One region of the Clostridium beijerinckii genome, then DNA from elsewhere that is predicted to be linked to it. Evidence: a T-box and tRNA genes for the amino acid it is inferred to sense, from the RefSeq annotation. Region 1 holds a T-box; the other holds one or more tRNA genes.
What was found. The T-box of region 1 lies ahead of thrS (threonine--tRNA ligase). A T-box ahead of a tRNA ligase gene usually reads a tRNA of that ligase, here a tRNA-Thr.
Positions count from the first base shown of each region.

Region 2: it encodes a tRNA-Thr, which carries the amino acid that the T-box ahead of thrS (threonine--tRNA ligase) is inferred to sense. The anticodon was not compared.

Region 1 covers NZ_CP144906.1:3,571,749-3,588,837, reverse strand. The annotation lists gene PZA12_RS16475 (LysR family transcriptional regulator) at 1-184, opposite strand, end outside; gene PZA12_RS16470 (aspartate ammonia-lyase) at 353-1,813, shown strand; gene PZA12_RS16465 (cation:dicarboxylate symporter family transporter) at 3,120-4,385, shown strand; gene PZA12_RS16460 (GNAT family N-acetyltransferase) at 5,110-5,619, shown strand; gene catA (type A chloramphenicol O-acetyltransferase) at 5,983-6,642, shown strand; gene PZA12_RS16450 (hypothetical protein) at 7,209-7,526, opposite strand; gene PZA12_RS16445 (winged helix-turn-helix transcriptional regulator) at 7,737-7,877, shown strand; gene PZA12_RS16440 (nitroreductase family protein) at 7,963-8,526, shown strand; gene PZA12_RS16435 (hypothetical protein) at 8,912-9,142, shown strand; gene PZA12_RS16430 (Imm6 family immunity protein) at 9,522-9,971, shown strand; gene PZA12_RS16425 (hypothetical protein) at 10,263-10,397, shown strand; gene PZA12_RS16420 (DUF4304 domain-containing protein) at 10,506-11,021, shown strand; gene PZA12_RS16415 (site-2 protease family protein) at 11,310-11,951, shown strand; gene PZA12_RS16410 (leucine-rich repeat domain-containing protein) at 12,251-13,393, shown strand; T-box leader at 13,513-13,743, shown strand; gene thrS (threonine--tRNA ligase) at 14,011-15,918, shown strand; gene PZA12_RS16400 (DUF4318 domain-containing protein) at 16,205-16,435, opposite strand.
Region 2 covers NZ_CP144906.1:171,873-188,961, reverse strand. The annotation lists gene rpsG (30S ribosomal protein S7) at 1-147, opposite strand, end outside; gene rpsL (30S ribosomal protein S12) at 297-674, opposite strand; gene rpoC (DNA-directed RNA polymerase subunit beta') at 931-4,467, opposite strand; gene PZA12_RS00885 (DNA-directed RNA polymerase subunit beta) at 4,489-8,199, opposite strand; gene rplL (50S ribosomal protein L7/L12) at 8,530-8,895, opposite strand; gene rplJ (50S ribosomal protein L10) at 8,947-9,450, opposite strand; ribosomal protein L10 leader region at 9,486-9,611, opposite strand; gene rplA (50S ribosomal protein L1) at 9,655-10,344, opposite strand; gene rplK (50S ribosomal protein L11) at 10,399-10,824, opposite strand; gene nusG (transcription termination/antitermination protein NusG) at 10,903-11,424, opposite strand; gene secE (preprotein translocase subunit SecE) at 11,462-11,692, opposite strand; gene rpmG (50S ribosomal protein L33) at 11,741-11,890, opposite strand; gene tuf (elongation factor Tu) at 12,068-13,261, opposite strand; tRNA gene PZA12_RS00840 (tRNA-Thr) at 13,327-13,402, opposite strand; gene sigH (RNA polymerase sporulation sigma factor SigH) at 13,479-14,126, opposite strand; gene PZA12_RS00830 (NYN domain-containing protein) at 14,186-14,698, opposite strand; gene rlmB (23S rRNA (guanosine(2251)-2'-O)-methyltransferase RlmB) at 14,712-15,614, opposite strand; gene PZA12_RS00820 (Mini-ribonuclease 3) at 15,645-16,058, opposite strand; gene cysS (cysteine--tRNA ligase) at 16,108-17,089, opposite strand, start outside.

The sequences.
Region 1 (17,089 bases):
CCTGTCCACAAGGAGTTAATTGAATTGGATTTGTACTTCGGTCAAACAAAGGAAAACCTACACGCTCTTCTATCTTTTTTATAGTTGCACTAAGGGAGGGCTGAGAAATATACAGGTTTTGAGCGGCTTTTGAAAAACTTCTTTCCTTGTTAACCTCATACACATATTCCATACCTTTAAACATAAATAACCTCCACATATAAATAAAAATCTATAATACTTATATTATTATATGTATTTGATTATATTGTAGAGGACACTTATAATGAAGTCAACAGATGAATTAGAAGAATTTGATAATAAACCAATAATTTATACAAGAAGTGCCGATTATAATGTGGGGGCGAAGGTTATGATAAGGGAAATAAAGTTAGAAAATAAAGATATCAATTTCCGTAAGGAGAACGACTCAATTGGAAGCAAGGATATACCTGAAGATGTATATTATGGTGTACAATCTTTGCGTGCTGCTGAAAACTTTAGGATTACTGGATTGTTCATGCATCCAGAAATTATAAATAGTTTAGCATATATAAAAAAAGCAGCTGCTATAACAAATTGTGAAGTTGGAGTTTTAGACAAAAAGATTGCAGATGCAATTGTAAAAGCTTGTGATGAGATATTAAGAGGAAATCTGCATGAATACTTTATTGTTGACCCAATTCAAGGTGGAGCAGGAACTTCACTTAATATGAATGCTAATGAGGTCATAGCCAACCGTGCAATTGAGATACTTGGAGGTAAAAAAGGAGAATATTCTATTGTACATCCAAATGATCATGTAAACTGTGGACAATCTACTAACGATGTTATACCAACTGCAGGGAAAATTACTGCTTTAAAATTATTGGAACATGCTCAAAGTGAGCTATATAGATTACATGATGCATTTTCACAAAAAGCCATAGAATTTGATCACATAATAAAAATGGGAAGAACTCAAATGCAGGATGCAGTACCAATTCGTTTAGGTCAAGAATTTAAAGCTTATTCAGTAGCTATAATGAGAGATGTTAACCGTATGGAAAAAGCTATGGATGAGATGCGAGTTCTTAATATGGGTGGAACTGCAATAGGTACTGGAGTTAATGCAGACGTAAAGTATCTTAAACGAGTTGTTCCAAATCTATCAGAGATTACTGGAATGGATCTTATACAAGCTTTTGATTTAATAGATTCAACACAAAACTTGGATTCCTTTGTAGCAGTATCAGGAGCTGTTAAGGCTTGTGCAGTAACATTATCTAAGATTGCTAATGATTTAAGATTAATGTCTTCTGGACCAAGAACAGGATTTGGAGAAATTAATCTTCCAGCAAAACAAAATGGTTCCTCTATCATGCCAGGAAAAGTTAATCCAGTTATTCCTGAGGTAGTAAACCAAGTGGCATTCAATATTATAGGTAATGATACGACAATCACAATGGCAGCAGAAGGTGGACAATTAGAACTTAATGCATTTGAACCAATTATATTCTATTGTTTATTTCAATCAATTGATACTCTAACTTATGCAGTTCAAACTTTCATAGATAATTGTGTAAAAGGTATTACAGCAAATGAAGAAAGATGCCGTGATTTAGTAGAAAACAGTGTTGGAATAATTACAGCAATTTGCCCACATGTAGGATATTCAACAGCTGCAAACCTAGCTAAAGAAGCTATAAAAACAGGGACATCTATTAGAACTTTGATATTAGAAGCAGGACTTTTAAGTGAAGATGAACTAAATGAAATTTTAGATCCATTTAATATGACAGAGCCAGGGATATCAGGAAAAAAATCTATTAGCAATGAATTAAAAACAGTTTAATAAATAAAAATATCTATACTTATGCGTATACCTCACCGAAATGAATAATATACTTTTGTTCCAGTTTCTGGGTAATTCTGATGGGTGATTCTAAGACTATAAAGTTGCATCCAAAGTGCTAGCCTCAAAGAACAAGCGCTCACAGAGAAAGTTCGAAGAACGAAATATAAAATGCTCATAGAGAAAGTTCTGCTTACCAAATGTAAAATTTGGAGCATCACTTTTCGATTCTCACTTTTTGAACTAGCACATTTGGAATAGTTCAAAGGAAACTCGACTCACTTCGTTCACTGAGTAATTTCAATTGACCAAATCATAGATTTGGAATTTCAATTAAGAATCACATCCATCAAAATTACCAATAAAACATTCCACAAAAGTATATCACTCATTTCTGGTTAAAAGATATTTCATAGTCTAAGTATAGTTTATGATTGAATTATCTATAATACTTAATAAAGTAATTGTAACAGGAATGTAATAATATAAATTAAAGAATTTTAGGTTTAGAAAAGCAATCTATGTTTAGATTCTGTAAATATTTGTAACTATTCAATTAAATGAATGCATAATTGAGAATTAAGCAAATTTAGTTCGAAATCTTCTTTAAATGTGAATTAAAGGAACTTTTGATAGTTCCCTTAAAATATTGTATATTATCAACACTGTTCTTTAACAGAGTCTAAAATTAAATAGCAAGAGAAGTCATTTGGAGTGATATGAGATTCATAATTTGAACCTCATATCACTCCTTATTTTTATGTTCTTGGCACATAGTAAACTCCATATTAATTAATTGACATGAAAAATTTTTTTTTAATTCATATAAAGATGTTTGAAATAGATAATATATTACAAGAAAGAATCTTGTAATATGCGCTTAAGGCACTAGAATAGAGGGTTTAACGTATAATGTTTGAGTTGAAATTTGAATGAATTTAATTTATAAAAGTCGCACTAACGAATATTTTGATAAGCCTAAAATGGATTTTTTTGATTATTCAGAATTTTAAAAACATATGAATAAAGGATTTTTTGTGTTATAATACATGCGGAAATTGAATTTTCTTGTATAAATTTTCAAAAGTGAGACATTATGTCAACGCTTGATTATAAAAGCAATAAGAAATTTAGTAAAATGACATTATTTTTTTAATAAAAATCTATTGTTTTTTTATTGATTATGTTTAAATTTGGAATTTTGTCTTTTTAAATACTTATAAGGTTTTATCAAATATATTCTCTGTAGTAAGTTTTTGAAACGAGAAAATTCTAAGTTGCAGCATTTTAGAAGGGGGATATTAAAATGAAAAAATTAGGATTAGCATTTCAAATTCTTCTAGGGCTTGTACTAGGTATTGCAATAGGAGCTGCCTTTTATGGCAATCCAGTTGTAGCATCATATTTACAGCCTATTGGAGATATATTCATCAGATTAATCAAAATGATAGTTGTTCCTATAGTATTTTCATCACTTGTTGTTGGTGTTGCTGGTGTAGGCGATATTAAGCAGGTAGGAAAAATAGGAGGAAAAACTATACTGTATTTTGAAATAGTAACTACAGTTGCCATTGTAATAGGACTAGTTGTAGCTAATGTAGCTCATCCAGGAAGTGGAATTAATATTCAACAACTTTCGTCAGTTAGTATCGAAAAATATATGAATACAGCTGAAACTGTATCTAGCCATGGTTTTGCAGATACATTTTTAAATATTGTTCCAACAAATATCTTTGAATCTCTTTCAAAAGGTGATTTACTTGCAGTTATATTCTTTTCAGTTATGTTTGGTTTAGGTGTTGCTGCAATTGGAGAAAAAGGAAAGCCTGTTCTTGCTTTTTGTCAAGGTGTGGCGGATTCAATGTTTTGGGTAACTAATCAAATTATGAAACTTGCACCACTTGGAGTATTTGGATTAATTGGTGTAACAGTTTCTAAATTTGGAGTAGCTTCATTAATTCCATTAGGTAAATTAGTTATTAGTGTTTATGTAGCTATGATTTTCTTTATATTTGTTATATTTGGCTTGATAGGGAAGATATGTGGTTCAAGCATTATATCACTTATGAAGATTTTAAAAGATGAAATTATTCTTGCGTACACTACAGCAAGTTCTGAAGCAGTTTTACCAAAACTTATGGAGAAGATGGAAAAGTATGGTTGTCCGAAAGCTATTACATCTTTTGTTATTCCAACGGGGTATTCATTTAACTTAGATGGATCTACATTATATCAGGCTATTGCAGCACTTTTTATCGCTCAAATATATGGGATAAATCTGCCAATTGCTACGCAAATAAATTTAGTATTTGTATTAATGGTTACATCAAAAGGTATGGCTGGAGTTCCAGGAGCATCCTTTGTTGTTTTATTAGCAACCGTTGGTTCTGTAGGTATACCTGTAGAAGGAGTAGCTTTCATTGCAGGAATAGATCGTATTGTTGACATGGCAAGAACTGTTGTTAATATAATTGGAAACTCATTAGCTGTTATCGTTATTTCTAAATGGGAAGGAAAATATGATACAGAAAAAGGAAAGAAATATTTGAAAGCTATCAAAAAAGCAGCTTAATCACATAGAAACATGTAAATCTCAGAAAGCAGAAATAATGTTATTTCTAAGGACTATGAAAATATCGCTGAAAGTACTAAATTGCAGGTTTTATTACTAATGCTTACTCCAAATTTTATTATGACAAGCATTAGTTAAACAACCTACAATTAAGAACTTTTAACTGAAAATTTTTAAAAATAAGTATAGAATATTCTAACGGGTTTACTTAAAGGGTGCAAAGTCAAAAAATACAATAATATTTGAGTGCAAAATTACATTGATTTTTGCACTCCTTTATTTTGGCTTAAATCAATGGTTTAAAGGTATTTGTGTAATAATTTATATTAAATTTTACACCAACTTTTACAGAAGAAAAAACAAATGTAATAAATTCATTACATCTGCAAAAATGCTTGTAAAAACATCTGCTACAAGTTTCGGTAAGAAATACAGATATTTGGTTTTTGAATCCTCATACCTAAAAGGGCAATCAAAGATTTCCTCTATTCGAATGAACCATTGCAACAATCCATTTTGTAAGTGGTTTGGACTACCACAGCAGAAGTTTGATAATGTTAAAATTGAACATACTATGCCCTCTATTGATGAAGGTTGAAAAGTTAGTTTATAATATAGATAAACAATAGTACAGAAATGTGTCTCAACCGAGGAATATATTATAATAAATATTAGTATGAAATTTTGCTACAGGTTTTATGTATTTTTGACAGGAGGTATTGGAATGAATTTGCGTGAAGCAGAAGAAAAGGACTTTGAAATAATATACATGATGGGTTATGATGCTTGGGGCGATGGTCTTTCTAAACCAGATTATCTTTTAACTTGTAAGTCGTCTATTAAGTATGCAAATGGAAATTGGTATGTATTAGAAAATGATGATAAGGTTTTATCAAGTTCGTTACTTATACATAACTTAAATCATCTTAATTGTGGTACTGGATTAGAAATAAGAGGAATTGGTTCTATTTCTACACCAATACATTTAAGAAGGAAAGGCTATGGGTCAAACTTAATAGAAAGGACTATGTCATATATAAATAGAGATATTCCTATAGATATTTGGTTTTTATATTCAGATATTGGTGCAGATTTTTATAATAAACTTAAATTTGAAGCATTACCCAATAATTTTCAAAAACGTACATCAAGTCTTTTAATGGCTTATTGCCAGCCTAATACTTGGGATATAAATACTAATGCTCCACAGATAGAAATACCTAATTATTTTTAATAAAAAATGTTACGCACTTTTCTCATATTGTTCAACAATAACATAATTTATTAACAAAAGGAAAGTATAGTTTAAAAAATGTTGGAGCAAATGCGGATGGAAAAATAAAAATTAATATTAGTAGTAATTCTGATGTTAAAATAACAAGAGATAAGAAAAAGTAAAATATTAGAGTAATTCGTAGTATTCTTAAGTTATGAATCAATAAAAAATGCTCTCTGAAAATTGAATAGTTCGGTATTACAGAATGTGCTATAATAAACTAAAGCGTAAATATCATTGTAAAAAGGAGATTGAAATGGCTAGGTCACGGAAAAAAGCCTTCTAAAATAGAATTACGAAAATTTTTAGGAGGCCCGAATTATGAATTTTAATTTAATAGATATTAATCATTGGAGTAGAAAGCCATACTTTGAACATTATTTAAACAATGTGAAATGTACTTATAGTATGACTGCCAATATAGAAATAACTGATCTATTGTATGAAATTAAACTTAAAAATATTAAATTTTATCCTACACTTATTTATATGATTGCAAATGTGGTTAATAATCATAAAGAATTCCGTATTTGTTTTGATCATAATGGTAGTTTAGGATATTGGGACAGCATGAATCCGAGCTATACCATTTTTCATAAAGAAAACGAAACATTTTCAAGTATTTGGACGGAATATAATGAAAGTTTTTTACGTTTTTATAGTGATTATCTTGACGATATAAAAAACTATGGAAATATCATGAAGTTTACTCCGAAATCAAATCAGCCTGACAATACGTTTTCTGTATCAAGCATTCCTTGGGTAAGTTTTACAGGATTTAACTTGAATGTGTATAATGAAGGAACATATTTAATTCCTATTTTTACTGCAGGAAAGTATTTCAAACAAGAAAATAAAATATTTATTCCTATATCAATACAAGTACATCATGCTATCTGTGACGGTTATCATGCTAGTAGATTTATTAATGAAATGCAGGAATTAGCATTTAGTTTTCAAGAATGGTTAGAAAATAAATAAATATATCTAGATAGTCATGTCTTGATTACATTATTTATGGAGTAATAAAAATAAAGAATAGAAAAAATACCGCATTATTCAATAAAAATGAATTTGCGGTATTTTTTTATTTAAGTACTGCACAATACTAAAAAATGGGTACAAAAAATGCCCCAATAAAGGGGCGTATATGTATGTGATAATTAATATTTGAGGGGTATTAGATTACACGTTAATATATCTTAAATAATACGTAATTAAAATATCATATTCCCATATTAAATGGATTGAAAATGGAGTACTAATCTGATTATGGAGACATTCTTAGTTTATGAGTATTTTATGAAATTATTCATGATAAAAATAATAAAAGCTCCCTAAAAATAAGGAACTCAAAAATTAATGGACAAAAGTGTAAAGACTTATAAATAAAGAGTAACTAAAAGATAAAAATAACAACCAAGAGGTTTCCTTTTATTATATGAAGGTTAACTTCATATAATTCAAAATATTAATATAATTTTTAAATAAGTATTCAAACAATTCAATTCAAACTAATATGCTAAGTAGTTTGGGAATTTTGAAATTTAAGATGTAAAAGATAATTGACCACTACCAGCTATTATGATTTTATAACCATATTGCATAGGATTTAAGATATATTGCAATGAGTTTGGCTCAAAGCGTATAGATTGTTCCATTATCAGATCTTCATTAAGTATGGTGATAAAAGTCCTACCACCAGAAACATTTCGAACTTTATACGGAACATTTGGAAGTAATTTTAAATCCTCAATACTATAAATCCCCTCAGAAAAAGTATTAGTTTGAGCGACAGAAGTTATTGAATTCATGCTAAATGATATAAATAGAAAAATAGAAAATACAATAATAGATTTTTTCATTTGGGTATCCACCTTTCATAATTCGAGTGTTATACAAGTAAGTAATTAAATTTATCATGTGGAATTATTAAATAAATATGTATAATGTAGATTTGTGAAGTAAATAAAATATGTTCTTTGAAAACTGAATGATGTGATATTTAAAAATCTGTTATAATATTTATTAAACAAAAGAAAGTTTATTTAATAGATATTACGGAGGCTAAGGTTATGATAAAGAAAGAAGATATGCCTGTTTGTGATGTTGCCACAACTGTACAGATATTGGGCAGTAAGTGGAAACTATTAATTATAAGAGATTTAATAGATGGACCAAAGCGAAACAGTGAAGCAATGGGGACATTTGTATAAAGAGCGATTATAGAGACTTTTTTGTGCGTACTGTTCATATAAAAAAAGTCGTTATATAATAGTTTTATGAAGGAGCTGATATTATATGAAGACAGTTTTAGAAGTTATAAAAGAAAGAAGATCTATAAGATTTTTTAAAGAAGAACAGATAAAAAAAGAGGAGTTAGAGAAAATTTTAGAGGCTGGTTTATGGGCGCCGTGTGCAGGAAATCTACAAGCGGTAAAATTTGTTGTAGTTCAAGATAAGAGATTAAATGATGAATTGGGAAAGATAAATAGAGAACTTTTCGGAGCTGCAAGGAGAAACGATAAATCAAGTGGAAGTATTGCTGATGATGATAGTATTAAAAGTGCTTTTTATAAAGCTCCTGTAGTAATTTATTTATTTGCACCAGATAATTATCCTTATGCAATTCATGACTGTTGTGTTGCAAGTCAAAATATTATGCTTGAAGCAGCAGAAATAAATATTGGTTCTGTTTGTATTTCAAGAGGAGAAAAAACATTTGAAACTGAATTAGGTAAGAAAAGTAAGGAAAAATGGGGATTAGATAGTACTTATAAATGTCATAGTATAATTCCTCTTGGTTACATATCTAAAAATGGTAAACCACAGCCAAGGAAAGAAAATAGAATTATTTTTGATTAAAAAGATTTATTTATTGTTTAAAATTTAATAACGTATTTAAATATCACATTATCATAGTAATAGATAGATAATGTGATATTTTTTATGTATAGTACTTCACAATACTAATAAATTATGAATCAATAAAATTAAATAACAGACTGTAAAATCGTATTATTTATTAGATTGAATTTATGAGTTTTTAGTGAGCAATTTGTAGATTTGACGTAGTAAATTATAAAAATGTTCTTTGAAAATTGAATAATGTAGATTTTACAAAATATGCTATAATTGATTCATAATAGTAAAATAGTTGAAGTAACTAAAACAGAAATGTTATAGAGCAAAAAAACTAAAAGGTGTGTAAAATGATGGAATAAATTGAAAATGAAAATGGGGGATAGAGATGAAATTTGCTACTATATTTATTGCAGTAATTCTTTTTATACCAATTGCATGTGTGATGTTATATACAATATTTTACCCAAGAGAAAGTGCATTATTTGGTAAGAAGTGGCAATTTAAAAATGAAAACCTTGAACCAAGTGACGAGGTAATAAAATATAATCGTATGGTCGGAATCATAGGATTAGTTATATCAATACTTATGTTAATATTTGTAATTGTAAAATATTAACATAAGTAACGCTACTAAAGAATATGTAATACTATTTTTGTTTAATACACAATCTTCATAAAATTATGAATTAATAAAAATAAATAGCAAATCGTAAAATCGTATTATTCAAGATTGGATTTACGATTTTTTTAATGCGGAATTCTATTATATTACGCAATATGTAGATTTAACGAAGTAAATTATGAAAATGTTCTTTGAAAATTAAATAATGCGATTTTACAAAATATGCTATAATTAATATAGAATAGTAATTTATTGTGTATTAGTAAATAAATTATAAATTTGTAGTGTAGAACAGATTTACCAAAGGAAATCACAAGAATATTTGAATCATATTATTAAACACATCAAAAATAAAGAGAGGAGAAACAACAATATGACTTTAGTAGAACAATATGATATGCTATTAACTAATGGAGAAAGTCTTTTAAATGCCTATCATGATAATGTGAAGAATAAAGAGTTTTATATAGAAGGACAACGGGTAATTGGTATATGCAAAGAGTGGATAACAAATAATGAAATTACTGCTGATGATATATATGAAACTGTTGATTCAGCAGATGGATACGATATAGTAGAATTTGCTTATTGTAAAGGGATAACTGAAGAAGAATCATATATGTGGGCTTTATTATCAGATATAGTATGTGTATTATGTAGTCTTGCCTATCAAATGGAACATCAAAACTGTGTACCACAGGCTATCGAGTGCATTATAGAGGAGAAAATAGAATCATTTGTAATATTTATTAATCAAAATATGAAGATACGTAAAGATGTTAAAGAGTGTATAAAATATTTTGCCGATAATTTATGTTATTAAGATAAATTATGTATACAACAATTATTTAATATAGTTAAGATTTCTATCAACAAGTAAGAAATGTAGATTTGCTGAAAGCCTATAGAACAAACAAATTTCAATTTATCGTTGAGGTAATTCATAACATTCTTATATCATGAATCAATAAAATTAAATAACATATTGTAAAATCGTATTATTCAATAGATTGAATTTGCGATTTTTTTGATACACAATACTAAAATAAAACGTAATAGTAAATTATTGTTCAACAAAGTCAAGGTATATACTTTAGATGGAGAGTGATTAAATATGGATAATTTTTCTTATGGCAGCCCTTATCTTGACAGTCTTTCTGAAAAGTATAATTATGCACAAATGCTCCATGAAACCTTTGATAATGTTATTGTACCAGGTTTTAAAGAGAAAGGGTTCAGAAAAAATTGAAAGACTTTTTATCGTAAGCGTGATGGTCTTACAGAAGTATGCAATGTTAAATTTTCAAGAGACAATAGTAGAGTTCATGCCAGGTTTTGGTTACAGGTATGTATAGCTATGCCTTCATTTTACGATTCTATAGGTAAAAAGTATGATAAGAAATGGGAGGCAACAATATTTGATATAGAATCTGATTCACTTATTGGATGGGAAAATGGTTTGTGTAATTTTCATTACCCACCCTATATGTTAGATTTATGGAACAGCAGATTGATTGCAGTTTCCCTAACTGAGACTAGAAAAGATGAAAAAGAGGAGTTATTAAAAGATAAACTAGATAGTAGATATAATAAACAGACTGGTGAAGGATTCAACGAGGTTGTTGCTTCTGATATTGAAAATGTAATAATTAAATTTTTTAATACAATTCCAAGTGCTGAAGAATTATTAGAGCATATTAATAATGATGAACCTAACAATTGTGCTGATGAAGCAATGATGTACGAGGTGGCATACCTTTATTACAATTATGGAGAGCAGGAAAAAGCCAAAGAAATATTAAAAAGAATTCAGAATGGTTTCTTGAAAGACAGAATTCAGAAGTTTGTAAATTATGCTGGGATCATCTTATAAACTGTTATTATTAATAAAAATACATAAGGTTAAAATTAATTAGTTTCTACCCTTAATTCGCAACTTTCATTAGTTATGTATCAATAAAAATGAATAGCAAATTGTAAAATCGTATTATTCAAGAGATTGAATTTACGATTTTTTAGTGCACGATTTGTAGAATTGACGTAACAACTAATAAAAAATATTCTTTGAAAATTTAATAATATGATGTTTACACAATGTGTTATACTTTAGATATAATGGGATTTAATAGCAACTAAAGTAATAAGTTTATAAGGAGTAAAAATGGAAAGATTTAAAAAGATTATTATATATATAATTCCATATATACTTGTGTATATAACTTCATGTTTAACAACTTTGTCACATGAATTAGGTCATTCAATCACAGCATATTTTTTTGCTATTAAAAACAATCCATTTGATCTTAATTATAGTACAAAAATTTTTATGTTTGGAATAAGTGAAAATGTTGATTATAATAAGGTGTCAAAATTAATACAATATAAAGCAATATTAATATCAGCAGCAGGTTTGATTGTAAATTTTATTTTTGCTGTAAGTATAATCATATTGTTAATATTCTTTTATAGAAATCTCAACAAGTTTATATGTTATGTTTTATACTTGTTTTTATTTTGGAATACAAATGAATTCTTTAATTATTTTATAATCCGTAATATATTCTTAAGGGGCGATGTTGCTAATATTGTAACTTATGGGATACCTCATATTTATGTATTGATATTTGGAATATGGTTTTCCTTAATTTTAGTTTGCTTTTTATTTTTAAAGGTTAAGAAGAATTTATTTAAGATATTTAACTTGACCCAAAATCAATGCGTAAAGTTTACGAAAATAATAGTATTAAGTTTTGTGGTATGCCAAATTTTAACATTATATAATGCGGTTTTTTATTATAGTTAATGCAAACATTAATTAGAAATCTGATAGTTAAACTTGATTTGTTTACAAATAGATGTATATTGTTAATACACTATTTTTCTTAAGTTATGAATCAATAAAATTAAATAACAAATTGTAAAATCGTATTATTCAAGAGATTGAATTTACGATTTTTTTTTATGTGTTATACCACTAAAATACGTTTTTTATTGATCAATTTTAAGTTGTTTGCAGAATAAATAATGAAAACATTACCAGAAATATGGTATAATTATATATTGTTCCATTAAATGCGATAAATTACATAGGAGGGGTAAAGAATGAAGAGTTTGAGATTAATAAAAGTAATAGCGAGTTCATTATTTGTAGCTTCAGTATTAGCACTAAATCCAATAGGAGCGAGTGCAGCGTGGAAGAGTGATCCTAGAGGCTGGTGGTATACAGAAGGAAGTTCATGGGCTACAGGCTGGAGGCTAATTAATTCTAAATGGTATTATTTTGATTCTAAAGGCTACATGGCTAAAGATACAACAATTGATGGGTGTTATCTAAATGAAAGCGGTGCATGGACAGAACTTACAACAAGCGGAAACTTTAAATTTGATAAATCAACTGGAACAATAGTAGAATATACTGGTTCTGATAGCTCAGTCGTGATACCAAATAAAATTGATGGTACTGATGTAAAACGTATACGATTTACATCGACATCTACCTGCAAAAATTTAACAAGCATAACGATACCAGATAGTACAACGGGTATAGAATCTATAGTATGTATGAATTGCAGTAACTTAACACACGTAGATATTCCAAATAGTGTGAAACGTATAGATAGATATGCATTTAATGGATGTAGTAATTTACAAAGTATAACTATTCCTGATGGTGTGAAAATTATAAATGAATACGCCTTTAGTGGGTGTAAGAGTTTAAAAAGCATAATTATTCCAAATGGTGTGGAGTCTATTGGGCCTCAGTCATTTGCTGGATGTAGTGGTTTAACAACTTTGACCATTCCAAATAGTGTAACAAATATGGGGGATGCTATATTTAGGAATTGTATTAATTTAACAAACATAACAATTCCGGATAGTGTAAAAAGCATAGGCCATAGTGCATTTAGTGGTTGTAGCAGTTTAAGTAGCATAACAATACCAAATGGTATAACAATCATAAACGAGAATGAATTTCAAGGTTGTAGTAGTTTAACAAGCATAGTAATACCAAATGGTGTAACAAGTATACAAAGAAGTGCATTTGAAGGCTGCACAAATTTAACCAGCATAACTATTCCAGATAGCGTAACAAGCATATCAACGCACCAAAAAATGCCTAATGGTATAGGAATTAATCCATTCTATGATTGTACAAAGGCTACATTTTATGTAAAGAGTCAAGCATTAAAACAGATTTTAATTAATTCAGGTGTAAGTGCAAGCAAAATCACAGTAAGTGCTTAGTCATAAATAATAAATCAAAAAATAAATTGTAATAAAAACTATTTACAAGATACTACAAAAGTGCTAGTATTTATTATTAATAAGAGCAAAGTGCACGTAAACTCTTAATAATTAAATATTCGCAGGCAATGAAAGGGAAAAGTATTATAGAGTACAGTTTTCAGAGAGGAAATGTCACCGACTGTAAGCATTTCTAAATATGACTATGAGAAAAACTACCCTGGAGCTATGGTTTATTAGCAGATTTTGTGAAATGCCATCGGTGAAAATCGTTAAAAATTTTAGAGAAGAATTGAGTTTATTTAATTCAATTTGGGTGGAACCACGGATATTATGCATTCGTCCCAAGGCTTGGGACGGGTGCTTTTTTTGTACAAAAATATATGAATTTAAAAAAGTATGAGACGCAATTTGGAAGAAGTTGTGTTATCGAGTATTAACCTATATATTGCAAAAATAATTCTTCATCATAATTCTAAAAATATTGCAAGAATTTTATCCGTAATTGTGAATTGTGAAATGTGCATTGTGAATTGCAACATATATCTATAGATATATCTAATACAATAAAATTTTAAAGAATCTTAAAAAATCTTAAAGAAGGAGGTAACAAGTTTATGATAAATATAAAACTTAAAGATGGATCAATAAAAGAAATTGCAGATGAATCTAGTATTTATGATTTAGCAAATTCAATTAGTAAAAACTTAGCTAAAGTCGCAGTAGTGGGGGAAGTAAATGGGACATTAGTAGATTTAAATTATAAATTAAAAAATAATGATGAGGTAAATATTTTGACTTACGATGATGAAAAAGCAGTTGAAGTTATAAGACATTCTACTTCTCATGTTATGGCTCAAGCAGTTAAAAGAATTTATAAGGATTCAAAGCTTGCTATAGGACCTGCAATAAACAATGGTTTTTATTATGATTTTGATATTGAAAATTCATTATCAAATGAAGATTTAGATAAAATTGAAGCAGAAATGAATAAAATAATAAATGAAAATCTTAGCTTTGAAAGAATCGATATTTCTAGAGACGAAGCAATAAAATTAATGGAGGAAAAGGGAGAGACATATAAAATAGAACTTATTAAGGATCTTCCTGAAGCTGAAAAGATATCTTTATATAAACAGGGCGATTATATAGACCTTTGCAGAGGTCCTCATATTCCATCAACAAAGTATATTAAAGCATTTAAATTATTAAGCGTTGCTGGAGCATATTGGAGAGGAAATGAAAAAAATAAGATGCTTCAAAGAGTTTATGGAGTTGCATTTTCTAGTAAGAAAGAATTAGAATTACATTTGCATAATTTAGAAGAAGCAAAGAAAAGAGATCATAGGAAACTAGGAAAAGAATTAAAGTTATTTACTTTTGCAGAAGAAGGTCCAGGATTTCCATTTATGCTTCCTAAAGGAGTAATATTAAAAAATACCTTAATAGATTTTTGGAGAAAATTACATTACGAAGATGGTTATGTTGAAATTGAAACTCCAATAATGCTTAATAAGAAACTATGGGAGACTTCAGGGCATTGGTATCATTATAGAGAAAATATGTATACTTCAACAATTGATGAAGAAGAATTTGCATTAAAGCCAATGAATTGCCCAGGTGGAATGTTAGTTTATAAATCAGAATCACATTCATATAGAGATTTTCCAATGAGAGTTGGAGAATTAGGACGAGTTCATAGACATGAGCTTTCTGGAGCACTCCATGGTCTTATGAGAGTAAGGGCATTCACACAAGATGATGCACATATATTTATGTTACCAGATCAAATAAAGTCAGAAATAAAAGGCGTTATTAATTTAATTGACAAGGTGTATTCAAAATTCGGATTTAAGTATAATTTAGAACTTTCTACAAGGCCAGAAGATTCAATGGGAAGTGATGAAGAATGGGAATTAGCAGAAAGTTCATTGAAGGGTGCCTTAGATGAATTAAATCTTGAATATAAAATAAATGAGGGTGACGGAGCTTTTTATGGACCTAAAATAGATTTTCATCTTGAAGATAGCATAGGCAGAACTTGGCAATGTGGAACAATTCAGTTAGATTTTCAATTGCCTCAAAGGTTTGAATTAGAGTATGTAGGTAGTGATGGAGAAAAGCATAGACCAATAGTAATCCATAGAGTAGTATTTGGAAGTATCGAAAGATTTATAGGAATACTAATAGAACATTTTGCTGGAAAGTTTCCAACATGGCTTTCTCCAGTTCAAGTAAAAATACTTCCTATATCAAATAAATTTAATAGCTATTCAGAAAAGATTAAAGATAAATTAAGCTCAGAAGGTATAAGAGTTGAAATTGATCAGAAAGATGAAAAGATAGGCTACAAAATAAGAGAAGCTAGAAATGAAAGGGTTCCTTACATTATTATTGTTGGAGAAAAGGAAGAAGCAGAAAATAATATCTCATTACGCAGCAGAAGTAATGGAGATGAGGGGACATTAAATTTACAAGATTTAATAGAAAGAATAAATAATGAAGTTAAAAATAAAACTCTATAATTAAGTAGAGATAATACTGAAATATTAAGATATTAAATTTAAGGAATAATTAAAGTAAACATCACTTTAGTTATTCCTTTTAATATTTCTAATATAAAGCAACCTTCCATTTAGAAATTTCTAGAGAAATCTTCTTAACATGTCGGAACAAATATGCATTTAATTTCGGATAATATACACATAAATATAGTCTTAATTGTGTTTATGAAAACAAGATACTTTTAAATTCGGCTATTTTTTATAATGTTGAAATATACTAAAAAATAATAGTGGAATTATCTACTTACTATTTTTCAAGGCACTTAATCATATACCCACCTCGAGCCATAGTGATTTCAGTAGAAAATAATTTATCCTCCAAATAGAATGTAACTGGCTTTTCGGTACTGACAAACTGGCACTTTTCTTTAGAACTTATACAATATTTTTCAATCGTATTGCAAATTGTCTGTGCAGATGGATAAGTTAAAGAATCATCCAAATCAACTAAAAAACTTTTTTTAGAGAGATTAAACATAGTGCTACATCCTTTCTTTTTATTGTTAATTATATTTTAGTTACCTATTCAACTAATTATAACATAATTAGCATAATATTACATTGAGTATGTCCTACATATATTGGCTTTCTTTAAAGAATATTTCATCTGATTCAACGACGCCATCAATGCCTACTTTCCCTAAAAATGTGCTAGTTCAAAAAGTGAGAATCCAAAAGTGATGCTCCAAATTTTACATTTGGTAAGAAGAACTTTCTCTATCAGCATTTTATATTTCGTTCTTCGAACTTTCTCTGTGAGTGCTTGTTCTTTGAGGCTAGCACTTTGGATACAACTTTATAGCCTAGAATCACCCATCAGAATTCCCTAGAAACTGGAACAGAAGTATGTTATTCATTTCGGTGAGGCATGCGCATAAGTTCAGGTTTTAGTCTGGATATCTATATAGATATCCAATTTAAAAATTCGGCTTATTAGATAAACAGATTTACAAAATTTCTAGAATTTTAAGCTCATATCTTTACTAGAAATCATAAATATATTTGTGAAGAAAACATTTGAAAATGAGCTGTTAAAGGTTCTTAGCTGTAGGGTGTTCTAATTTAGCTTGTCAAACTGAAAGTTGGAGCATGCTAAATTGGATACAACCTGCTGCTTAGAACCTTCAGCGAT
Region 2 (17,089 bases), 2.2 Mb from region 1:
TAATTCAAATGCTTCATAGCATATCTTTTGGGCTACACCCTTCTTACCATCTTCCATTATACTATTTATAAATTTAGTAACAACCTTTGAATTGTATACTGGATCTGGTAATACGTCTCTTTTTGCGATATGTCCTTTTCTTGGCACTTTTCTTCCCTCCTTAACATTTTAAATTTAAGTTCATCGGTACTCGGTATTTTTCATACCGTAAAGTGCTACATCTTTTACATCTATATAAACTCAAAATAAAATCTATAATTTCTGTTGAAGATAAGCACTATTCTTTGTTAAAATCCCTATTTTTTCTTAGGTCTCTTAGCACCGTACTTTGATCTTCCTTGTAATCTGTTAGCTACTCCAGCGCAGTCTAGTGCACCTCTTACGATATGGTATCTAACACCAGGAAGGTCTTTAACTCTTCCACCTCTTATAAGAACAACACTATGTTCTTGTAAGTTGTGACCTACTCCACCAATATATGCAGTTACTTCAAATCCATTTGTTAATCTAACTCTGGCAATTTTTCTTAACGCTGAGTTAGGTTTTTTAGGAGTTGTTGTTTTAACTACTGTACATACACCTCTTTTTTGAGGACACTCTTTAAGTGCTGGTGCAGTTGATTTAACTACTGCTGTTTTTCTGCCTTTTCTTACTAATTGGCTAATAGTTGGCATTTTTTCACCTCCTGAAATTTATTTATCTATTTTAAAATTAAGATAAACACTAATTTATCAAGTTATATGAGTTAGTATATCATACAACTTATCAAATATACCTAAATTTTACACAATAAATCAATATCCTATGTATTAAGCTATAAATTTACTTTTATAAAATGATATATTGACATTAATTTGTGTGATTTCACATTTAAAATCACACAAATTGTATTTTATCATTTAATTTTGCACATGTCAATATAATACATGCTTATTCTTCAACAGTTTCTCCAATAGTTTCTTCAACTAATTCACTATCTGTTTCCACCTTTAAAGATCTATATCTCATCATTCCAGTACCAGCTGGAATAAGCTTACCAATTATTACATTTTCTTTTAATCCAACTAAAGGATCAACTTTTCCTTTAATTGCTGCTTCTGTTAGAACTCTTGTCGTTTCTTGGAACGAAGCTGCTGATAGGAAACTATCAGTTGCTAATGCTGCTTTAGTTATACCTAGTAGAGTTTGTTCTCCTTTTGCTTCTTCTCCACCAAATTCTCTTACTCTAGCATTTTCTTCATAGAAATCAAACATATCAATCATAGTTCCTGGTAATAGATCCGTGTCACCTGAATCAACAATTTTTATCTTTCTAGTCATTTGTCTAACAACAACTTCTAAGTGTTTATCATTAATATCAACACCTTGTAGTCTATAAACTTTTTGAACCTCTGAAAGTAAGTATCTTCTCGCTCCATCTATTCCTTTTATGCTCATTATATCATGAGGATTTACTGAACCTTCTGTGATTTCATCTCCAGCTTCAACATAATCACTTTCATTAACTCTCAATCTTGATCCAAAAGGTATATCGTAGCTACGTTCTTCTCCATCGGCACCCATAACTATTACTGTTCTTTTCTTTTTAGTTTCTTCTATTCTCGCAGTACCAGCAATTTCACTTACTATTGCAAGCCCCTTCGGTTTTCTAGCCTCAAATAGCTCCTCAACTCTAGGTAAACCTTGAGTAATATCTGCTCCTGCAACTCCACCAGTATGGAATGTTCTCATTGTAAGCTGTGTTCCTGGTTCTCCAATTGACTGAGCCGCTATTATTCCAACAGCTTCTCCAATATCAATCTTTTTAGCTGTCGCCATATTCATACCATAACACCTAGCACATACACCAACTTTACACTTACAAGTGAATACGGATCTAATCTTCACTTTCTTAATTCCTGCAGAAACTATCTTGTCAGCGGCATATGGATCCATATATTCATTCTTTGGATGTAATACATCCCCAGTTTCTGGATCAACAATATCTTCTGCTGTATATCTACCAATTAATCTTTCTCTTAATTCCTCGATAACTTCGTTACCTTCTTTAATTTCACTTACAAATATTCCTTCATCTGTACCACAATCTTCTTCTCTTACGATAACATCTTGTGAAACATCAACAAGTCTTCTAGTTAAATATCCAGAATCCGCAGTCTTTAAGGCTGTATCCGCATTACCCTTTCTAGCTCCATGTGTTGACAAGAAATATTCTATTACATCTAATCCTTCTTTAAATGATGCCCTTATAGGTAACTCTATAATCTTACCTGATGGACTAGCCATAAGACCTCTCATACCAGCTAGCTGCTTGATCTGAGATTTCGATCCTCTGGCTCCTGAATCAGCCATCATGTATATCGGATTAAATTTATCAAGACTATCCATTAATGCATTAGCTACATCTTCAGTCGTCTGAGTCCATTTTTCTATAACTCTTTCATATCTTTCCTCATCGGATATGAAGCCTCTCTTATACATCTTTTCAATTTTTTCTACTGTTTCATCTGCTTCCTTAAGTAAATCATATTTTACTTTAGGAACTATTATATCTGAAGAAGCAACTGTTACAGCTCCAATTGATGAATAATGGTATCCTAATGCCTTAATATTATCAAGCATTATTGATGTCTTTACTGGACCATGTTTCATATAACATTGATCGATAATCTTTCCTAGCGATTTCTTAGTAATTAAGAAATCAACTTCAAGATTAAATGATTCTTCTTCATTTTCTCTATTTACTAATCCAAGATTTTGTGGAATTGATTCATTAAATATAATCTTTCCAACAGTAGTTTTAATAATCCTAGATTTTATTTCCCCATCGACTTCTCTAAACATTCTAACATTTATTTGAGCATGTATGTCAATTTCTTTAACTTCATATGCCATTATAGCTTCATCTTTGCTTGAGAATGTCATTCCATCGCCTTTAGCTCCATTTTTATCCATTGTTAAATAGTATGATCCAAGAATCATATCTTGTGTAGGTACACAAACCGGCTTACCATCTGATGGTTTTAAAATATTTGTTGCAGCTAACATTAAAAATCTAGCTTCAGCTTGAGCCTCTACTGATAATGGAAGATGGACAGCCATTTGGTCTCCATCGAAGTCAGCATTATAAGCTGTACATGCTAATGGATGAAGTTTTATTGCTCTACCTTCTACTAATACAGGTTGGAACGCTTGAATACCAAGTCTATGTAGAGTAGGTGCACGGTTAAGTAATACTGGATGATCCGCAATGACTTCTTCCAATACATCCCATACTTGTGGTAATACTCTCTCAACCATTCTCTTGGCACTCTTTATATTATGAGCTATTCCATCTTGTACAAGCTTTTTCATAACAAATGGTTTAAATAATTCTATTGCCATTTCCTTAGGAAGTCCGCATTGATACATTTTAAGTTCTGGACCAACAACAATAACTGATCTACCTGAGTAGTCAACTCTCTTACCAAGTAAGTTTTGTCTAAATCTACCTTGTTTACCTTTTAACATATCCGAAAGAGATTTTAAAGGTCTATTTCCTGGTCCAGTTACCGGTCTGCCTCTTCTACCATTGTCAATAAGAGCATCTACTGCTTCTTGAAGCATTCTTTTTTCATTTCTTACAATTATATCTGGAGCACCTAAATCTAATAACTTCTTTAATCTGTTATTTCTGTTTATTACTCTTCTATATAAATCATTTAAATCAGATGTTGCAAATCTTCCTCCATCTAATTGAACCATAGGTCTTAAATCCGGTGGAATTACTGGTATAACATTTATAACCATCCACTGTGGATCATTACCTGATTTTCTAAATGACTCTACAACTTCTAGTCTTCTAATTATTCTAACTTTCTTTTGTCCTGAACTTTGTTTTAATTCTTCTTTAAGTTCTTTTGAAGAAGTTTCTAAGTCAATTTCATTTAGCAAATCTTGAATTGCCTCTGCTCCCATACCTGCTACAAAGCTTTCATCACCATATTTATCTACAGCTTCTCTATATTCCTTTTCATTAAGAAGTTGTTTCTTTAATAATGGTGTTTCCTTAGGATCTATCACTATATAAGATGCAAAATACAGAACTTTTTCCAAAGCTCTTGGCGACATATCTAAAATCAATCCCATTCTTGATGGAATCCCCTTAAAATACCAAATATGAGATACTGGGGCAGCTAATTCTATATGCCCCATTCTTTCTCTTCTTACTTTAGCTTTTGTGACTTCAACTCCACATCTATCACAAACTATCCCTTTATATCTAACTCTCTTATACTTTCCACAGTGACATTCCCAATCTTTCATTGGTCCAAAAATTCTTTCACAGAATAAACCATCTCTCTCTGGTTTTAAAGTCCTATAGTTAATAGTTTCTGGTTTTTTAACTTCTCCTCTTGACCACTGTCTTATTTGCTCTGGAGATGCTAAACCAATTTGTATTGCATCAAAATTATTTAATTCAAACAAGGGTAAATCCTCCCTTCAAAATTAGTGTTCATCATTAAAATCATCTAGTTCTAATTCAGTCTCAAGATCAGCTATATCGACACTTTCATCATAATCAATTTCATCCATGTCTTCATCATTATTTTGATCATAACTGTCATCATCTAATACATCTGGTTCTGGCACCATAATCTCTTCAGTGCCTTCTATATTAACTTCTAGATTTGCCATATCTTCATCAACAAATTCCTTTAAAGTTACTTCTTCATGTGCATCATTTAATACCTTAATATCTAAGCATAATGCTTGTAGTTCCTTAATAAGAACTTTGAATGATTCTGGAACCCCTGGTTCAGGTATATTTTCGCCTTTTACTATAGCTTCATATGTTTTAACTCTACCTACAACATCATCTGACTTAACAGTTAATATTTCCTGAAGTGTATGTGCTGCTCCATATGCTTCTAATGCCCAAACTTCCATTTCACCAAATCTTTGACCACCAAATTGAGCTTTACCTCCCAATGGTTGTTGAGTAACCAATGAATATGGTCCTGTAGATCTAGCATGAATCTTATCATCTACTAAATGGTGAAGTTTCAAAATATACATTATTCCAACAGTAACCGGATTATCAAATGGCTCTCCAGTTCTACCATCATATAATATGGTTTTAGCATCTTCTCTAAATCCTGCCTTTACCATGCACTCTGTGATTTCAGGCTGAGTTGCGCCATCAAATACAGGTGTAGCTATATGCCATCCTAAATGACTAGCTGCCCATCCTAAGTGAACTTCAAGTACTTGCCCTATGTTCATACGCGAAGGTACTCCTAATGGGTTTAAGCATATTTGAAGAGGTCTACCGTCTGGCAAGAATGGCATATCTTCTTCTGGTAATATTCTAGAGATAACCCCCTTATTACCATGACGTCCTGCCATTTTATCTCCAACTGAAATTTTTCTTTTTTGTGCAATATAGCATCTTACAAGTTCATTTACTCCAGGATTCAATTCATCTCCATTTTCTCTTGTAAATACTTTTATATCAACTATTATTCCAGCTTCTCCGTGAGGCACTCTTAATGAAGTATCTCTTACTTCTCTTGCCTTTTCACCAAATATTGCTCTTAGCAATCTTTCTTCTGCTGTAAGCTCAGTTTCACCTTTAGGAGTTACTTTTCCAACCAATATGTCTCCTGATCTTACTTCTGCACCAATTCTTATAATTCCTCTATCATCTACATCTTTAAGTGCATCATCACTTACATTTGGTATGTCTCTTGTAATTTCTTCTGGCCCTAACTTAGTGTCCCTAGCTTCACATTCATATTCTTCTATATGCATAGATGTAAATATATCTTCTCTTACTAATTCTTCTGAAATTAGCATAGCATCTTCGTAATTATAACCTTCCCAAGTTATAAATCCCATTCTGATGTTCTTACCTAACGCTATTTCTCCTAAATCTGTAGATGGACCATCTGCAATAACTTGATTCTTGTATACTATTTCTCCCGTATCTACTATAGGCCTTTGATTTATACAAGTTCCAGAGTTACTTCTCTTAAACTTCAATAATTTATATATATCTGTACCGCCATCTGAATCTCTCTTAATTCTAATTTCACTACCTGATACATATGAAACTACTCCAGCATTTTTTGCTTTAGGCAATACTCCCGAATCAACAGCAGCTTTATATTCTATTCCTGTTCCAACTATTGGTGCTTGTGGACTTAATAACGGAACTGCTTGACGTTGCATGTTAGATCCCATAAGTGCTCTCGAAGCATCATCATTTTCAAGGAACGGTATCATTGCTGTAGCTACAGAAACAATTTGTCTTGCAGATACATCTATCAAATCAACTTCAGTTGCTGGAACAACTAATATATCTTCTAAATGCCTTACTCTAACTTTTTTATTTGTAAAGTTTCCATCTTCATCCATAGGCTCTTTTGCTTCCGCAATTAAACATTGATCTTCTTCATCAGCCGTAAAGTATCTTATTTCATCTGTAGCTCTTGCGTTCTCTTTGTCTACAATTCTATACGGAGTTTCAATAAAGCCATACTCATTAACTTTTGCGAAAGTTGCCAAAGAATTTATAAGCCCTATATTTGGACCTTCTGGTGTTTCAATAGGACACATCCTACCATAATGTGAATGGTGAACATCTCTTACTTCGAAACCGGCTCTTTCTCTCGAAAGACCACCTGGTCCCAATGCTGACAATCTTCTTTTATGTGTAAGTTCTGATAATGGATTTGTTTGATCCATGAATTGCGATAATTGCGAACTACCAAAGAATTCTTTAATAGCTGCTGCTACTGGTCTTATATTAATTAACATTTGAGGAGTTATAGCTTCTTGATCTTGAATAGTCATTCTTTCCTTTACTACTCTTTCCATTCTAGATAGACCAATTCTAAATTGGTTCTGCAATAATTCCCCTACAGATCTCAATCTTCTATTACCTAAATGATCTATATCATCAACATAACCTATTCCATAAGTTAATCCTAGCTCATAGCTTATAGTTGCAAATATATCATCTCTTATAATATGTTTAGGAATAAGTTTACTAATATTCTTCTTGATTTCCTCTTTAATACTTGCTTCATCAGAAAAATTATCTAATATTTCTTTCAAAGTAGGATAATGAACTAATTCTTTTATCCCTAGGTCTGAAATATCAAAAGAAACTTGTTTCTTCAAATCTACAAAGTTATTACTAATTACTCTAATAACTTTATCTTCTATTAATACATCAACAGATTTAACACCTGCATTCTGAATTTCTTCAGCTACTAATCTACTTATTTTTTGACCCTTCTCCACCATTATTTCTCCAGTTTGTGGATTAACAATATCAGCGGCTGCTACTTGGTTAGCTATTCTTAGATTTAATGCAAGTTTTTTATTAAATTTGTATCTTCCTACTCTAGATAAATCATATCTTTTTGCGTCAAAGAATAATGTATCTATTAAAGATATAGCACTATCTACTGTTGGTGGTTCACCAGGTCTCAATCTTTTATATATTTCAAGTAGTGCTTCCTCTTTAGTTTTAGTATTGTCTTTTTCTATTGAAGCTCTAAATCTTTCTTCTTCGCCGAAGAAATCTAACAACTCCTGATCACTGCCTAATCCCATAGCTCTTGCTAATATACTAATTGATAATTTTCTAGTTTTATCAATTCTTACATAAATTACATCATTAGAATCTGTTTCGTATTCCAACCATGCTCCTCTATTAGGGATAACAGTTGATGAATATAACTTTTTACCACTCTTATCTATAGAGTAGTTATAATATACACCCGGTGATCTTACTAATTGACTAACTATAACTCTTTCAGCACCATTAATTACAAAGGTACCTTGCTCTGTCATTAATGGGAAGTCACCCATAAATACTTCTTGTTCTTTAATTTCACCAGTTTCATTATTTTGCAATCTGATTGAAACTTTTAATGGTGCAGCATAAGTCGCGTCTCTTTCCTTACATTCTTCGACAGAATACTTGATATTTTCCATATCAAGTTTATAGTCTACGAACTCAAGTACTAAATTCCCCGTGAAGTTTGTGATAGGATTAATATCATCAAAAACTTCATGCAGCCCTTCTCTTAAAAACCATTCATATGAATCTAATTGAACTTCAATTAAATTCGGCATTTCAGTAACATCATTAACCTTACCGAAACTCATTCTTGTTCTTTTTCCAACTTGGACAGGATGTACCATGAATTTTCACCCCTTGTATAAAATAAACTAAAATAGCCAAAAGCATACTTTCCCTAAGGACTTTGCTTTCGGACAGCGTCTTTCTATAGTATAACCATTATTCACCAGATTATACTCCTTATTTCCACTATAAATATATAGTATTCCATAGAGAATAATACATTACATTATAATATCATAGGATATTTTTCTTGTCAATAAATATTATTAAAGAATCCTTTTCAGTTATAAAGCTATATAAAATACCTATTTACCTAACAAGCATTTTATATAGCTTTATAAATTTAGTTTAAAAAAGGTGCTATAAAGCACCTTTTTCTTTAAAACAAACTACTTAACTTCTGCAGTAGCTCCTACTTCAGCTAATTTAGCTTTCATATCTTCAGCTTCGTCTTTAGAAACGCCTTCTTTTAATGTCTTAGGAGCTCCATCAACTATTTCCTTAGCTTCTTTTAATCCTAATCCTGTTATTTCTCTAACTACTTTGATAACTTTAATCTTGTTATCTCCTGCGCTTGCTAATACTACGTCGAATTCAGTTTTTTCTTCAGCAGCAGCTCCACCAGCTACAGCTCCACCAGCTACAACAGCAGCAGCAGCACTTACTCCAAATTCTTCTTCACAAGCCTTTACTAATTCATTTAAATCTAAAACGCTCATTTCTTTTATTGCTTGAATTATTTCTTCTCTTGTCATTTTTAATAGCACCTCCGAATTTTTTTCTTAAAATTTTAATTAATCTTTAAATTATTCTGCAGATTCAGTTCCCTTGCTATCAGCAATAGCACTTAATACACGTGCAAAGCTTGATATTGGAGACTTGATACTTCCAAGAAGTTTTGCAATAAGAACTTCTTTTGATGGTATTGTTGCAAGCTGTTTAATTTTAGCTTCATCATAGATTTCTCCTTCTATAATACCAGCTTTTAATTCCAACTTCTTATGATCTTTAGCAAAGTCATTTAAAAGTCTTGCAGCTAATGTTACATCTTCATAACTAAATGCAACAGATACTGGTCCTTCTAAATATTCTGCTATACCATCTAAGCCTAATTCTTTAGCTGCTAAAGCTACTAAAGTATTTTTATATACTTTGTATTCAACTCCAGCTTCTCTTAAACTTTTTCTAAGAGCTGTATCTTCTTCAACATTTAGACCTTGATACTTACTAAGAACAACAGCTTTTGATTTTTCTAATTTTTCCTTAATTTCAGCAACTTTTGCTTCTTTAAGTTGTCTGTTTTTATTCATTACTGTAGTCCACCTCCTCACAGTTATAAACTGCTTCTTTTATTAAAAAAGACCTTCCGCAGACATGGAAGGTCTATAATATAATCTATTATATACACCTAGGCGGGCAGTTATCTTTACGCTTTCGCACCCACTGTCTACGGAAAAAATATTTTCTTTTTACAACATTTGAAATTATACTACATAATTTCACTTAAGTCAATACTAATCTAAAGCTCTTGTAGGATTAACTTTTGCACTTGGTCCCATTGTACTTGAAACAGATACTGATTTTAAGTATTGCCCTTTTGCTGCTGCTGGTTTAGCCTTAACTAAAGCTTCCATTAATGCAGTAAAGTTTTCTTTTAATTTTTCAGTTCCAAATGATTTTTTTCCAATTGGACAGTGAACTATTGCTGTTTTATCTACTCTATATTCAACTTTACCAGCTTTAATTTCTTCAATTGCCTTAGCAACATCAAATGTTACTGTTCCTGACTTTGGATTTGGCATTAGTCCTTTAGGTCCTAACACTCTACCAATTCTACCTACAACTCCCATCATATCTGGTGTTGCAACAACTACATCATAATCAAACCAGTTTTCGCTTTGGATTTTTTGAACTAGTTCATCTGCTCCAACGAAATCTGCTCCTGCTTGTTGTGCTTCTGCAGCCTTATCTCCTTTAGCAAAAACAAGTACTCTAACTGTTTTACCTGTTCCGTTTGGTAATACAACTGCACCTCTAACTTGTTGATCTGCATGTCTTGGATCTACTCCAAGTCTTACATGTAATTCAATAGTTTCATCGAAGTTTGCCTTTGCAGTCTTTAATGTAAGATCTAATGCTTCTACTGGATTATATAATGCACTCTTGTCTATAAGCTTTGCACTTTCAATGTATTTTTTTCCCATAATTTGCCTCCTCTGTGGTATTAACGGTTTTGACCTCCCACTTATTTTTACGAATTACTCTTCAATAGTTACGCCCATACTTCTAGCTGTTCCTGCTATCATTCTCATAGCTGATTCAACACTTGCAGCATTTAAGTCTGGCATCTTAGTTTCAGCAATCTTTCTAAGTTGATCTTGAGTTAATTTACCAACCTTTGTTTTATTAGGTACTCCAGAACCACTTTCTAATCCTATTTCTTTCTTAATTAGAACTGCAGCTGGAGGAGTCTTTAATATAAAACTAAAAGATCTGTCTTGGTAAACTGTAATAACTACTGGTATTATATACCCAGCTTGATTTGCAGTTTTTGCATTAAACTCCTTACAGAATCCCATTATATTTACACCGTGTTGACCTAAAGCTGGACCTACAGGTGGAGCTGGTGTTGCCTTACCTGCTTGAAGTTGAAGTTTAATCATTCCAGTTACTTTCTTAGCCATTTTTGTTATTCCTCCTATTACTGTGGTATAACGAACTCTTTTTAGTTCTCCCACTTAATTAAAATTAGTTCATTATAGTTAAACTAATTTTTCAACTTGATTAAAGTCTAATTCGGCAAGTGTTTCTCTGCCAAACATCTCCACTAAAGCTTTCACTTTGCGTTTATCTGGAATTATCTCTTGTATTGTGGCTACTGAATCTCTCAATGGCCCAGAGATAATTCTTATACTTTCCCCTACCTCTAAGTCAATCTCAACAGGAACTTCTAACACTCCCATCGATTCCACTTCTTCATCAGAAAGAGGAACTGGTTTAGATCCTGGGCCTACAAATCCTGTTACGCCTCTAGTATTTCTAACAACGTACCAAGCTTCATCACCCATTAACATTTTTACAAGCACATATCCAGGAAATTTCTTCTTTAATGAGACTTTTTGCTTTCCATCTTTTTCTTCAACCACTTCTTCCATGGGTACTTGTATATCATGGATTAATGCTTCAAGATTTCTATTTTCAATTGCTTTTTCTAAGTTTGCTTTTACTTTATTTTCATATCCTGAGTATGTATGAACTACATACCATCGTGCTCTATCACTCATATTCGTCAGGCGATATAAAATCACCCAAACCTCCCTTTTACTTGAAATTTAAAATCATTTTAAAGAGGTTATTGAAAATAGAATCCAATCCACCAACTAATATAGTATACATTAGTGTGAACACAATAACTGCAACAAATGCTTTCTTTGTCTCATCTTTTGAAGGCCAAGTTATCTTCTTAACCTCTACCTTAACCTCTCGAAAAAAACCAAACAAACCATTACTTTTAATAGCTTTTTCAGTTTTTACACTGTTCTTTGCTGACATATCTTCACATCCTTAAATTTAATAACTATATGTCATTACTTCGGCTAATTACTTTGTTTCTCTATGAAGAGTGTGCTTTTTACAGAATTTACAATACTTTTTCATTTCTAATCTATCTGGATCATTCTTTTTGTTTTTCATTGAATCATAATTTCTTTGTTTACACTCTGTGCATGCTAAAGTTACTTTTGTTCTCATGACTGCACCTCCAGTTTTCTTATATATTAAATAGGAATCTTGAGTTCCTATTCACTTCTAAAATTTACGTTGCTTAAAATGTCACTTTTATACAATATCATAGAATATTTGACTTGTCAATCATCCTTTAAATAGGACTAAGTTATACAACTTAGTCCTATTAGTAATAAATGTATCTTATTCTACTATTTTAGTAACAACTCCAGAACCTACAGTTCTTCCGCCTTCTCTGATAGCGAATCTTAATCCTTCATCCATTGCGATTGGAGTGATTAATTCAACATTCATATCAATGTGATCTCCAGGCATTACCATTTCCATTCCGTCTGGTAATTTGATTGATCCTGTAACGTCTGTTGTTCTGAAGTAGAATTGTGGTCTGTATCCATCGAAGAATGGAGTATGTCTTCCGCCTTCTTCTTTCTTAAGTACGTATACTTGACCTACAAATTTAGTATGAGGATGTACTGAATTTGGTTTTGATAAAACTTGACCTCTTTCAATATCAGTTCTTTGAACTCCTCTTAATAATGCTCCAATGTTATCTCCTGCTTGCGCTTCATCCAATAACTTTCTGAACATTTCGATTCCAGTTACTACAACTTTCTTCTTTTCTTCTGTTAATCCAACGATTTCTACTTCATCTCCTACATGAAGTACTCCAGCTTCAACTCTTCCTGTTGCAACTGTTCCTCTTCCTGTAATTGTGAATACATCTTCGATTGGCATTAAGAATGGCTTATCTGTTGCTCTTTCTGGAGTTGGGATATAGCTATCTACTGCTTCCATTAAATCCATGATTGGCTTAATTGCTTCTTCATCTGTTGGATTTTCTAATGCTTTTAATGCTGATCCTGTTATTACTGGAATATCATCTCCTGGGAAGTCATATTCGCTTAATAATTCTCTAACTTCCATTTCTACTAATTCTAATAATTCTGGATCGTCTACCATATCTGCTTTATTTAAGAATACTACGATATATTGGATACCAACTCTTGATCCTAGTAGTATATGTTCTCTTGTTTGTGGCATTGGACCATCTGCTGCTGATACAACTAAGATAGCTCCATCCATTTGTGCTGCTCCTGTGATCATGTTCTTAACATAGTCAGCATGCCCTGGACAGTCAACGTGCGCATAGTGTCTGTTTTCTGTTTGGTACTCAACGTGTGCTGTATTGATTGTGATTCCTCTTTCTTTTTCTTCTGGAGCCTTATCAATATCTGCATAGTTAAATGCTTCTGCAAATCCTTTATTTGCTAATACTGTTGTGATTGCTGCTGTTAATGTTGTCTTACCATGGTCTACGTGACCTATTGTTCCAATATTAACGTGTGGCTTACTTCTTTCATACTTTGCTTTTGCCATTATAATTTTCCTCCCTTATTATCTTCTAATAAACTTGGCCTAGTGTTTTTTTATTTTTTATTATTTGGAGCTCACAATCGGAATCGAACCGACGACCTCCACCTTACCAAGGTGACGCTCTGCCGACTGAGCTATGTGAGCGTTCAAAATTGCTATCTTCTTTGATATACCAATTATAAAGTTTACTATTATTCTTTTTATTTGTCAATATAAATTATCACTTTAAATCTAAGCATTTTTCTAATTTTCTCTTTACTCTTTGTAATGCATTATCTATGGACTTCGAATGTCGTTCTAAATCACTTGCAATCTCCTGATAAGATTTTCCATCTAGGTATGAAGTAAGAACCTCTAATTCCAAATCTGATAACACTTTCGAAATCTTTTTCTCGATATAATCCATTTGTTCCTTACTAATCATTAGCTCTTCAGGATCTGAAATTTTCAATCCTGCCAAAACATCAAGCAGAGTTCTCTCTGATTCCTCTTCATATATTGGCTTATTTAAAGAGACATAAGTATTTAACGGAATATGTTTCTGCCTAGTAGCTGTTTTTATTGCAGTTATTATTTGTCTGATTACACATATTTCTGCAAAGGCTTTAAATGATGTTGATTTTTCTGCATTAAAATCTCTGATAGCCTTATATAAACCTATCATCCCTTCTTGATAAATGTCTTCCTTGTCGGCTCCAATTAAAAAATATGATTTAGCCTTTGACTTCACAAAGTTCTCATATTTTGAAATTAAATATTCTTGCGCCCTACTATTACCACTCTTAGCTTTCGCAACAATTTCTTCGTCTGATTTATCTTTGAAATCTAAAAAACCTTTCAACTGCTTATTCTCAACTCTCTTCTGCATTAAACTAACCACTCGTTTAGACAATTATACCCCAGTAAAATTATGTTAGTCAACTGAATTTACTTACTTCTTCTGATTTCTTCTAATATTTTGACTATCCTATCATCTATATTATCACTTATTATATTTTTTTGTGAAATTCTGTTCTTATCTGCTTTATTTTTTATAGACTTCTCTATCCTTAGAACCTCATTATAAAATTCTAAAGATGACATTCTAACTGCACCTCTTTGAAAAATTGTTTGCTGCTCTAGGCTATCAGATGTTACAACAACTATTTCATGTTTCCTTCCTAGAGCATTTACTTGTTTCTCAATATAACTATCCGCAGTTTCTCCATCCTTTGTAAATACTACCGATATATTTCTATTTACCTCTTCTTTCTTTTCAATGCTCCCAGTAACTTTATGAGCATCAAATACTAATATTATTCTACAAGCATTAAAAACTCCATAATTATGTAAAGTATCTATAAGAGTTTGTCTTGCACCCTCAAAGCTAGAATCTTTTTTTTGTTTTAAATTAGGCCAACTATTTATAACATTATATCCATCTACAAAAATAGTTTTCACGATATACCTCTCTCTATTTCAATCGTCCTTTTAAAACTTCATACATAATTATACCACCAGCTACAGATGCGTTTAAAGAATTAATCTTTCCGACCATTGGTATTTTTATTAGCTTATCACACTTTTCCACCGTTAATTTTGAAATACCTCTCCCTTCATTTCCAATTATAACCGCACAAGGTCCTCCAAAATCTACTTGGTAGCTATATTCTTCTGCTCTTATGTCTGCCCCATAAATCCAGATCCCCTTTTCTTTTAGTTCCTCTATTGTCGAATTTAAATTTGTTACCTTAGCTATTTTTACATGTTCTATTGCTCCAACCGAAGATTTATAAACGGTTGTACTTACAGATGCACTTCTTCTCTTTGGGAGTATAATTCCATGAACTCCAAATAATTCCGCAGTCCTTACTATTGATCCTAAATTATGCGGATCCTCAATCTCATCTAATATAACTATGAACGGAGCTTCCCCTCTTTTCTCTGCTAAATCCAATATATCCGATACTTCTGAATATTTATATGGAGTAACTTTTGCTATTACCCCTTGATGTACTTCTCCACCACACATTGAATCAAGTTTTCTTTTATCAACTTCTTTTATTAATATCCTATTTTCTTTTGCCAAACCAACAATAGTTTTTATTGAACCTTCTAATTTACTATTAGATATATATAGCGTTTCGATCGTTCTTTCTCCTTTTAGAGCTTCAATTACGGCATTTCTTCCAATAACTATATCTTCTCTCTCTTCAATAGCGCCCGTTGATTTATCATTTCCTACTATATTATCTTTCTTCGTTTTATTTTTTGCCTCATTATAGCTTTTAACTTTACCTTTTGATTGATTTACAGATTTATCTTTGCTTTCCATAAACTTGACATTTGAAATATTTTTTTTCGGCTTACTATTCATTATAAACCCTCCTTTTTTTAATTTTATAAACTAATTAATAATTTCAATACTTCTGTTAAATATAAATTCTAATCTTTCCTTATCACCTACTAAGTATAGATAACCAATTAACGCTTCAAACCCAGTTGCCATTCTATAATCTCTTATCTCTGCATTCTTAGGAACAGTAGGTGATTTCGCATTTCTTCCCCTTTTGTAAACTGCTTCTTCCTCCTCATTTAGGAGATTTTCAATTTCATGCATTATACACGCCTGACTTTTTGCTTTTACATATCCAATTGCCTTCACATGTATCTTATTTGCAGATAATGCTGTATTTTGAGTCAAAATATAATTTCTAATAAAAACCTCAAATACACCATCACCTATTAATGCCAATTGTAATGAATTCAACATTCTTGCTTCATCTTTTGAAAATTTTCTAATTCTTAAGTCATCTAACATTATAATTCTCCTTTAAATAAGGGTTGCAAAAATGCAACCCTTTCTTTAATTAATCAATCTTCTTCCATCTAACACCTTGTGGTGTATCTTCTAAAATTATATTTCTGCTTTTTAAATCATCTCTTATTTTATCCGCAAGTGCAAAATCTTTATTTTTTCTGGCTTGCTGTCTCTTTTCAATAAGCTCTTGAATTTCTGTTTCCAAATCCTTCTCAATACGATCTTGAAGTATACCTAGCGGATTTCCTAGTTCTCTAACTACTGATTCCGCTTTCTCACATAATTCAGAGGATGAATTAATATTCACATTATTGTTAATATCTTTAGTCAAATCAAACAATACCGAAATAGCGTCTGCTGTATTAAAATCATCATCCATCTTCTCAATAAATTTTTCTCTATATTTATCTAAAGACTTTAGATATTTTTCTTCCTCTTCATCCATTAATTTTTTAGTGACTTCATCTTTCAAATTTTCAAGATTATTTATGCAATTATATAATCTTTCTATTGATGATTTTGCTGAATCTAAAAGTTCTTTAGTAAAATTTATTTGTATTCTATAGTGTCCAGACAACATCAAAAACCTTATTGCATCGGAACTATATTCCTCAAGAACTTCTCTTGCTGTAAAGAAGTTATTTAATGATTTTGACATTTTCTTATTATCTACATTAACAAATGCTGCATGAAGCCAATAATTTGCAAATGGTTTTCCTGTTAGAGCTTCACTTTGAGCTATTTCATTTTCATGATGCGGGAATCTTAAATCCATGCCACCTGCATGAATATCTATTGTATCTCCCAACAATTTCTTCGCCATGCACGAACACTCTATATGCCACCCAGGCCTTCCAGGTCCCCAAGGACTTTCCCAAGCAGGTTCACCTGGCTTTTGTGCTTTCCATACTGCAAAATCCATAGGATCTTTCTTTCTTTCATCAACAGATATTCTTGCGCCAACCTGCAAATCATCTAAATTCTGCCCTACCAATCTTCCATAATTATTAAATTTTTTTGTGCTATAATAA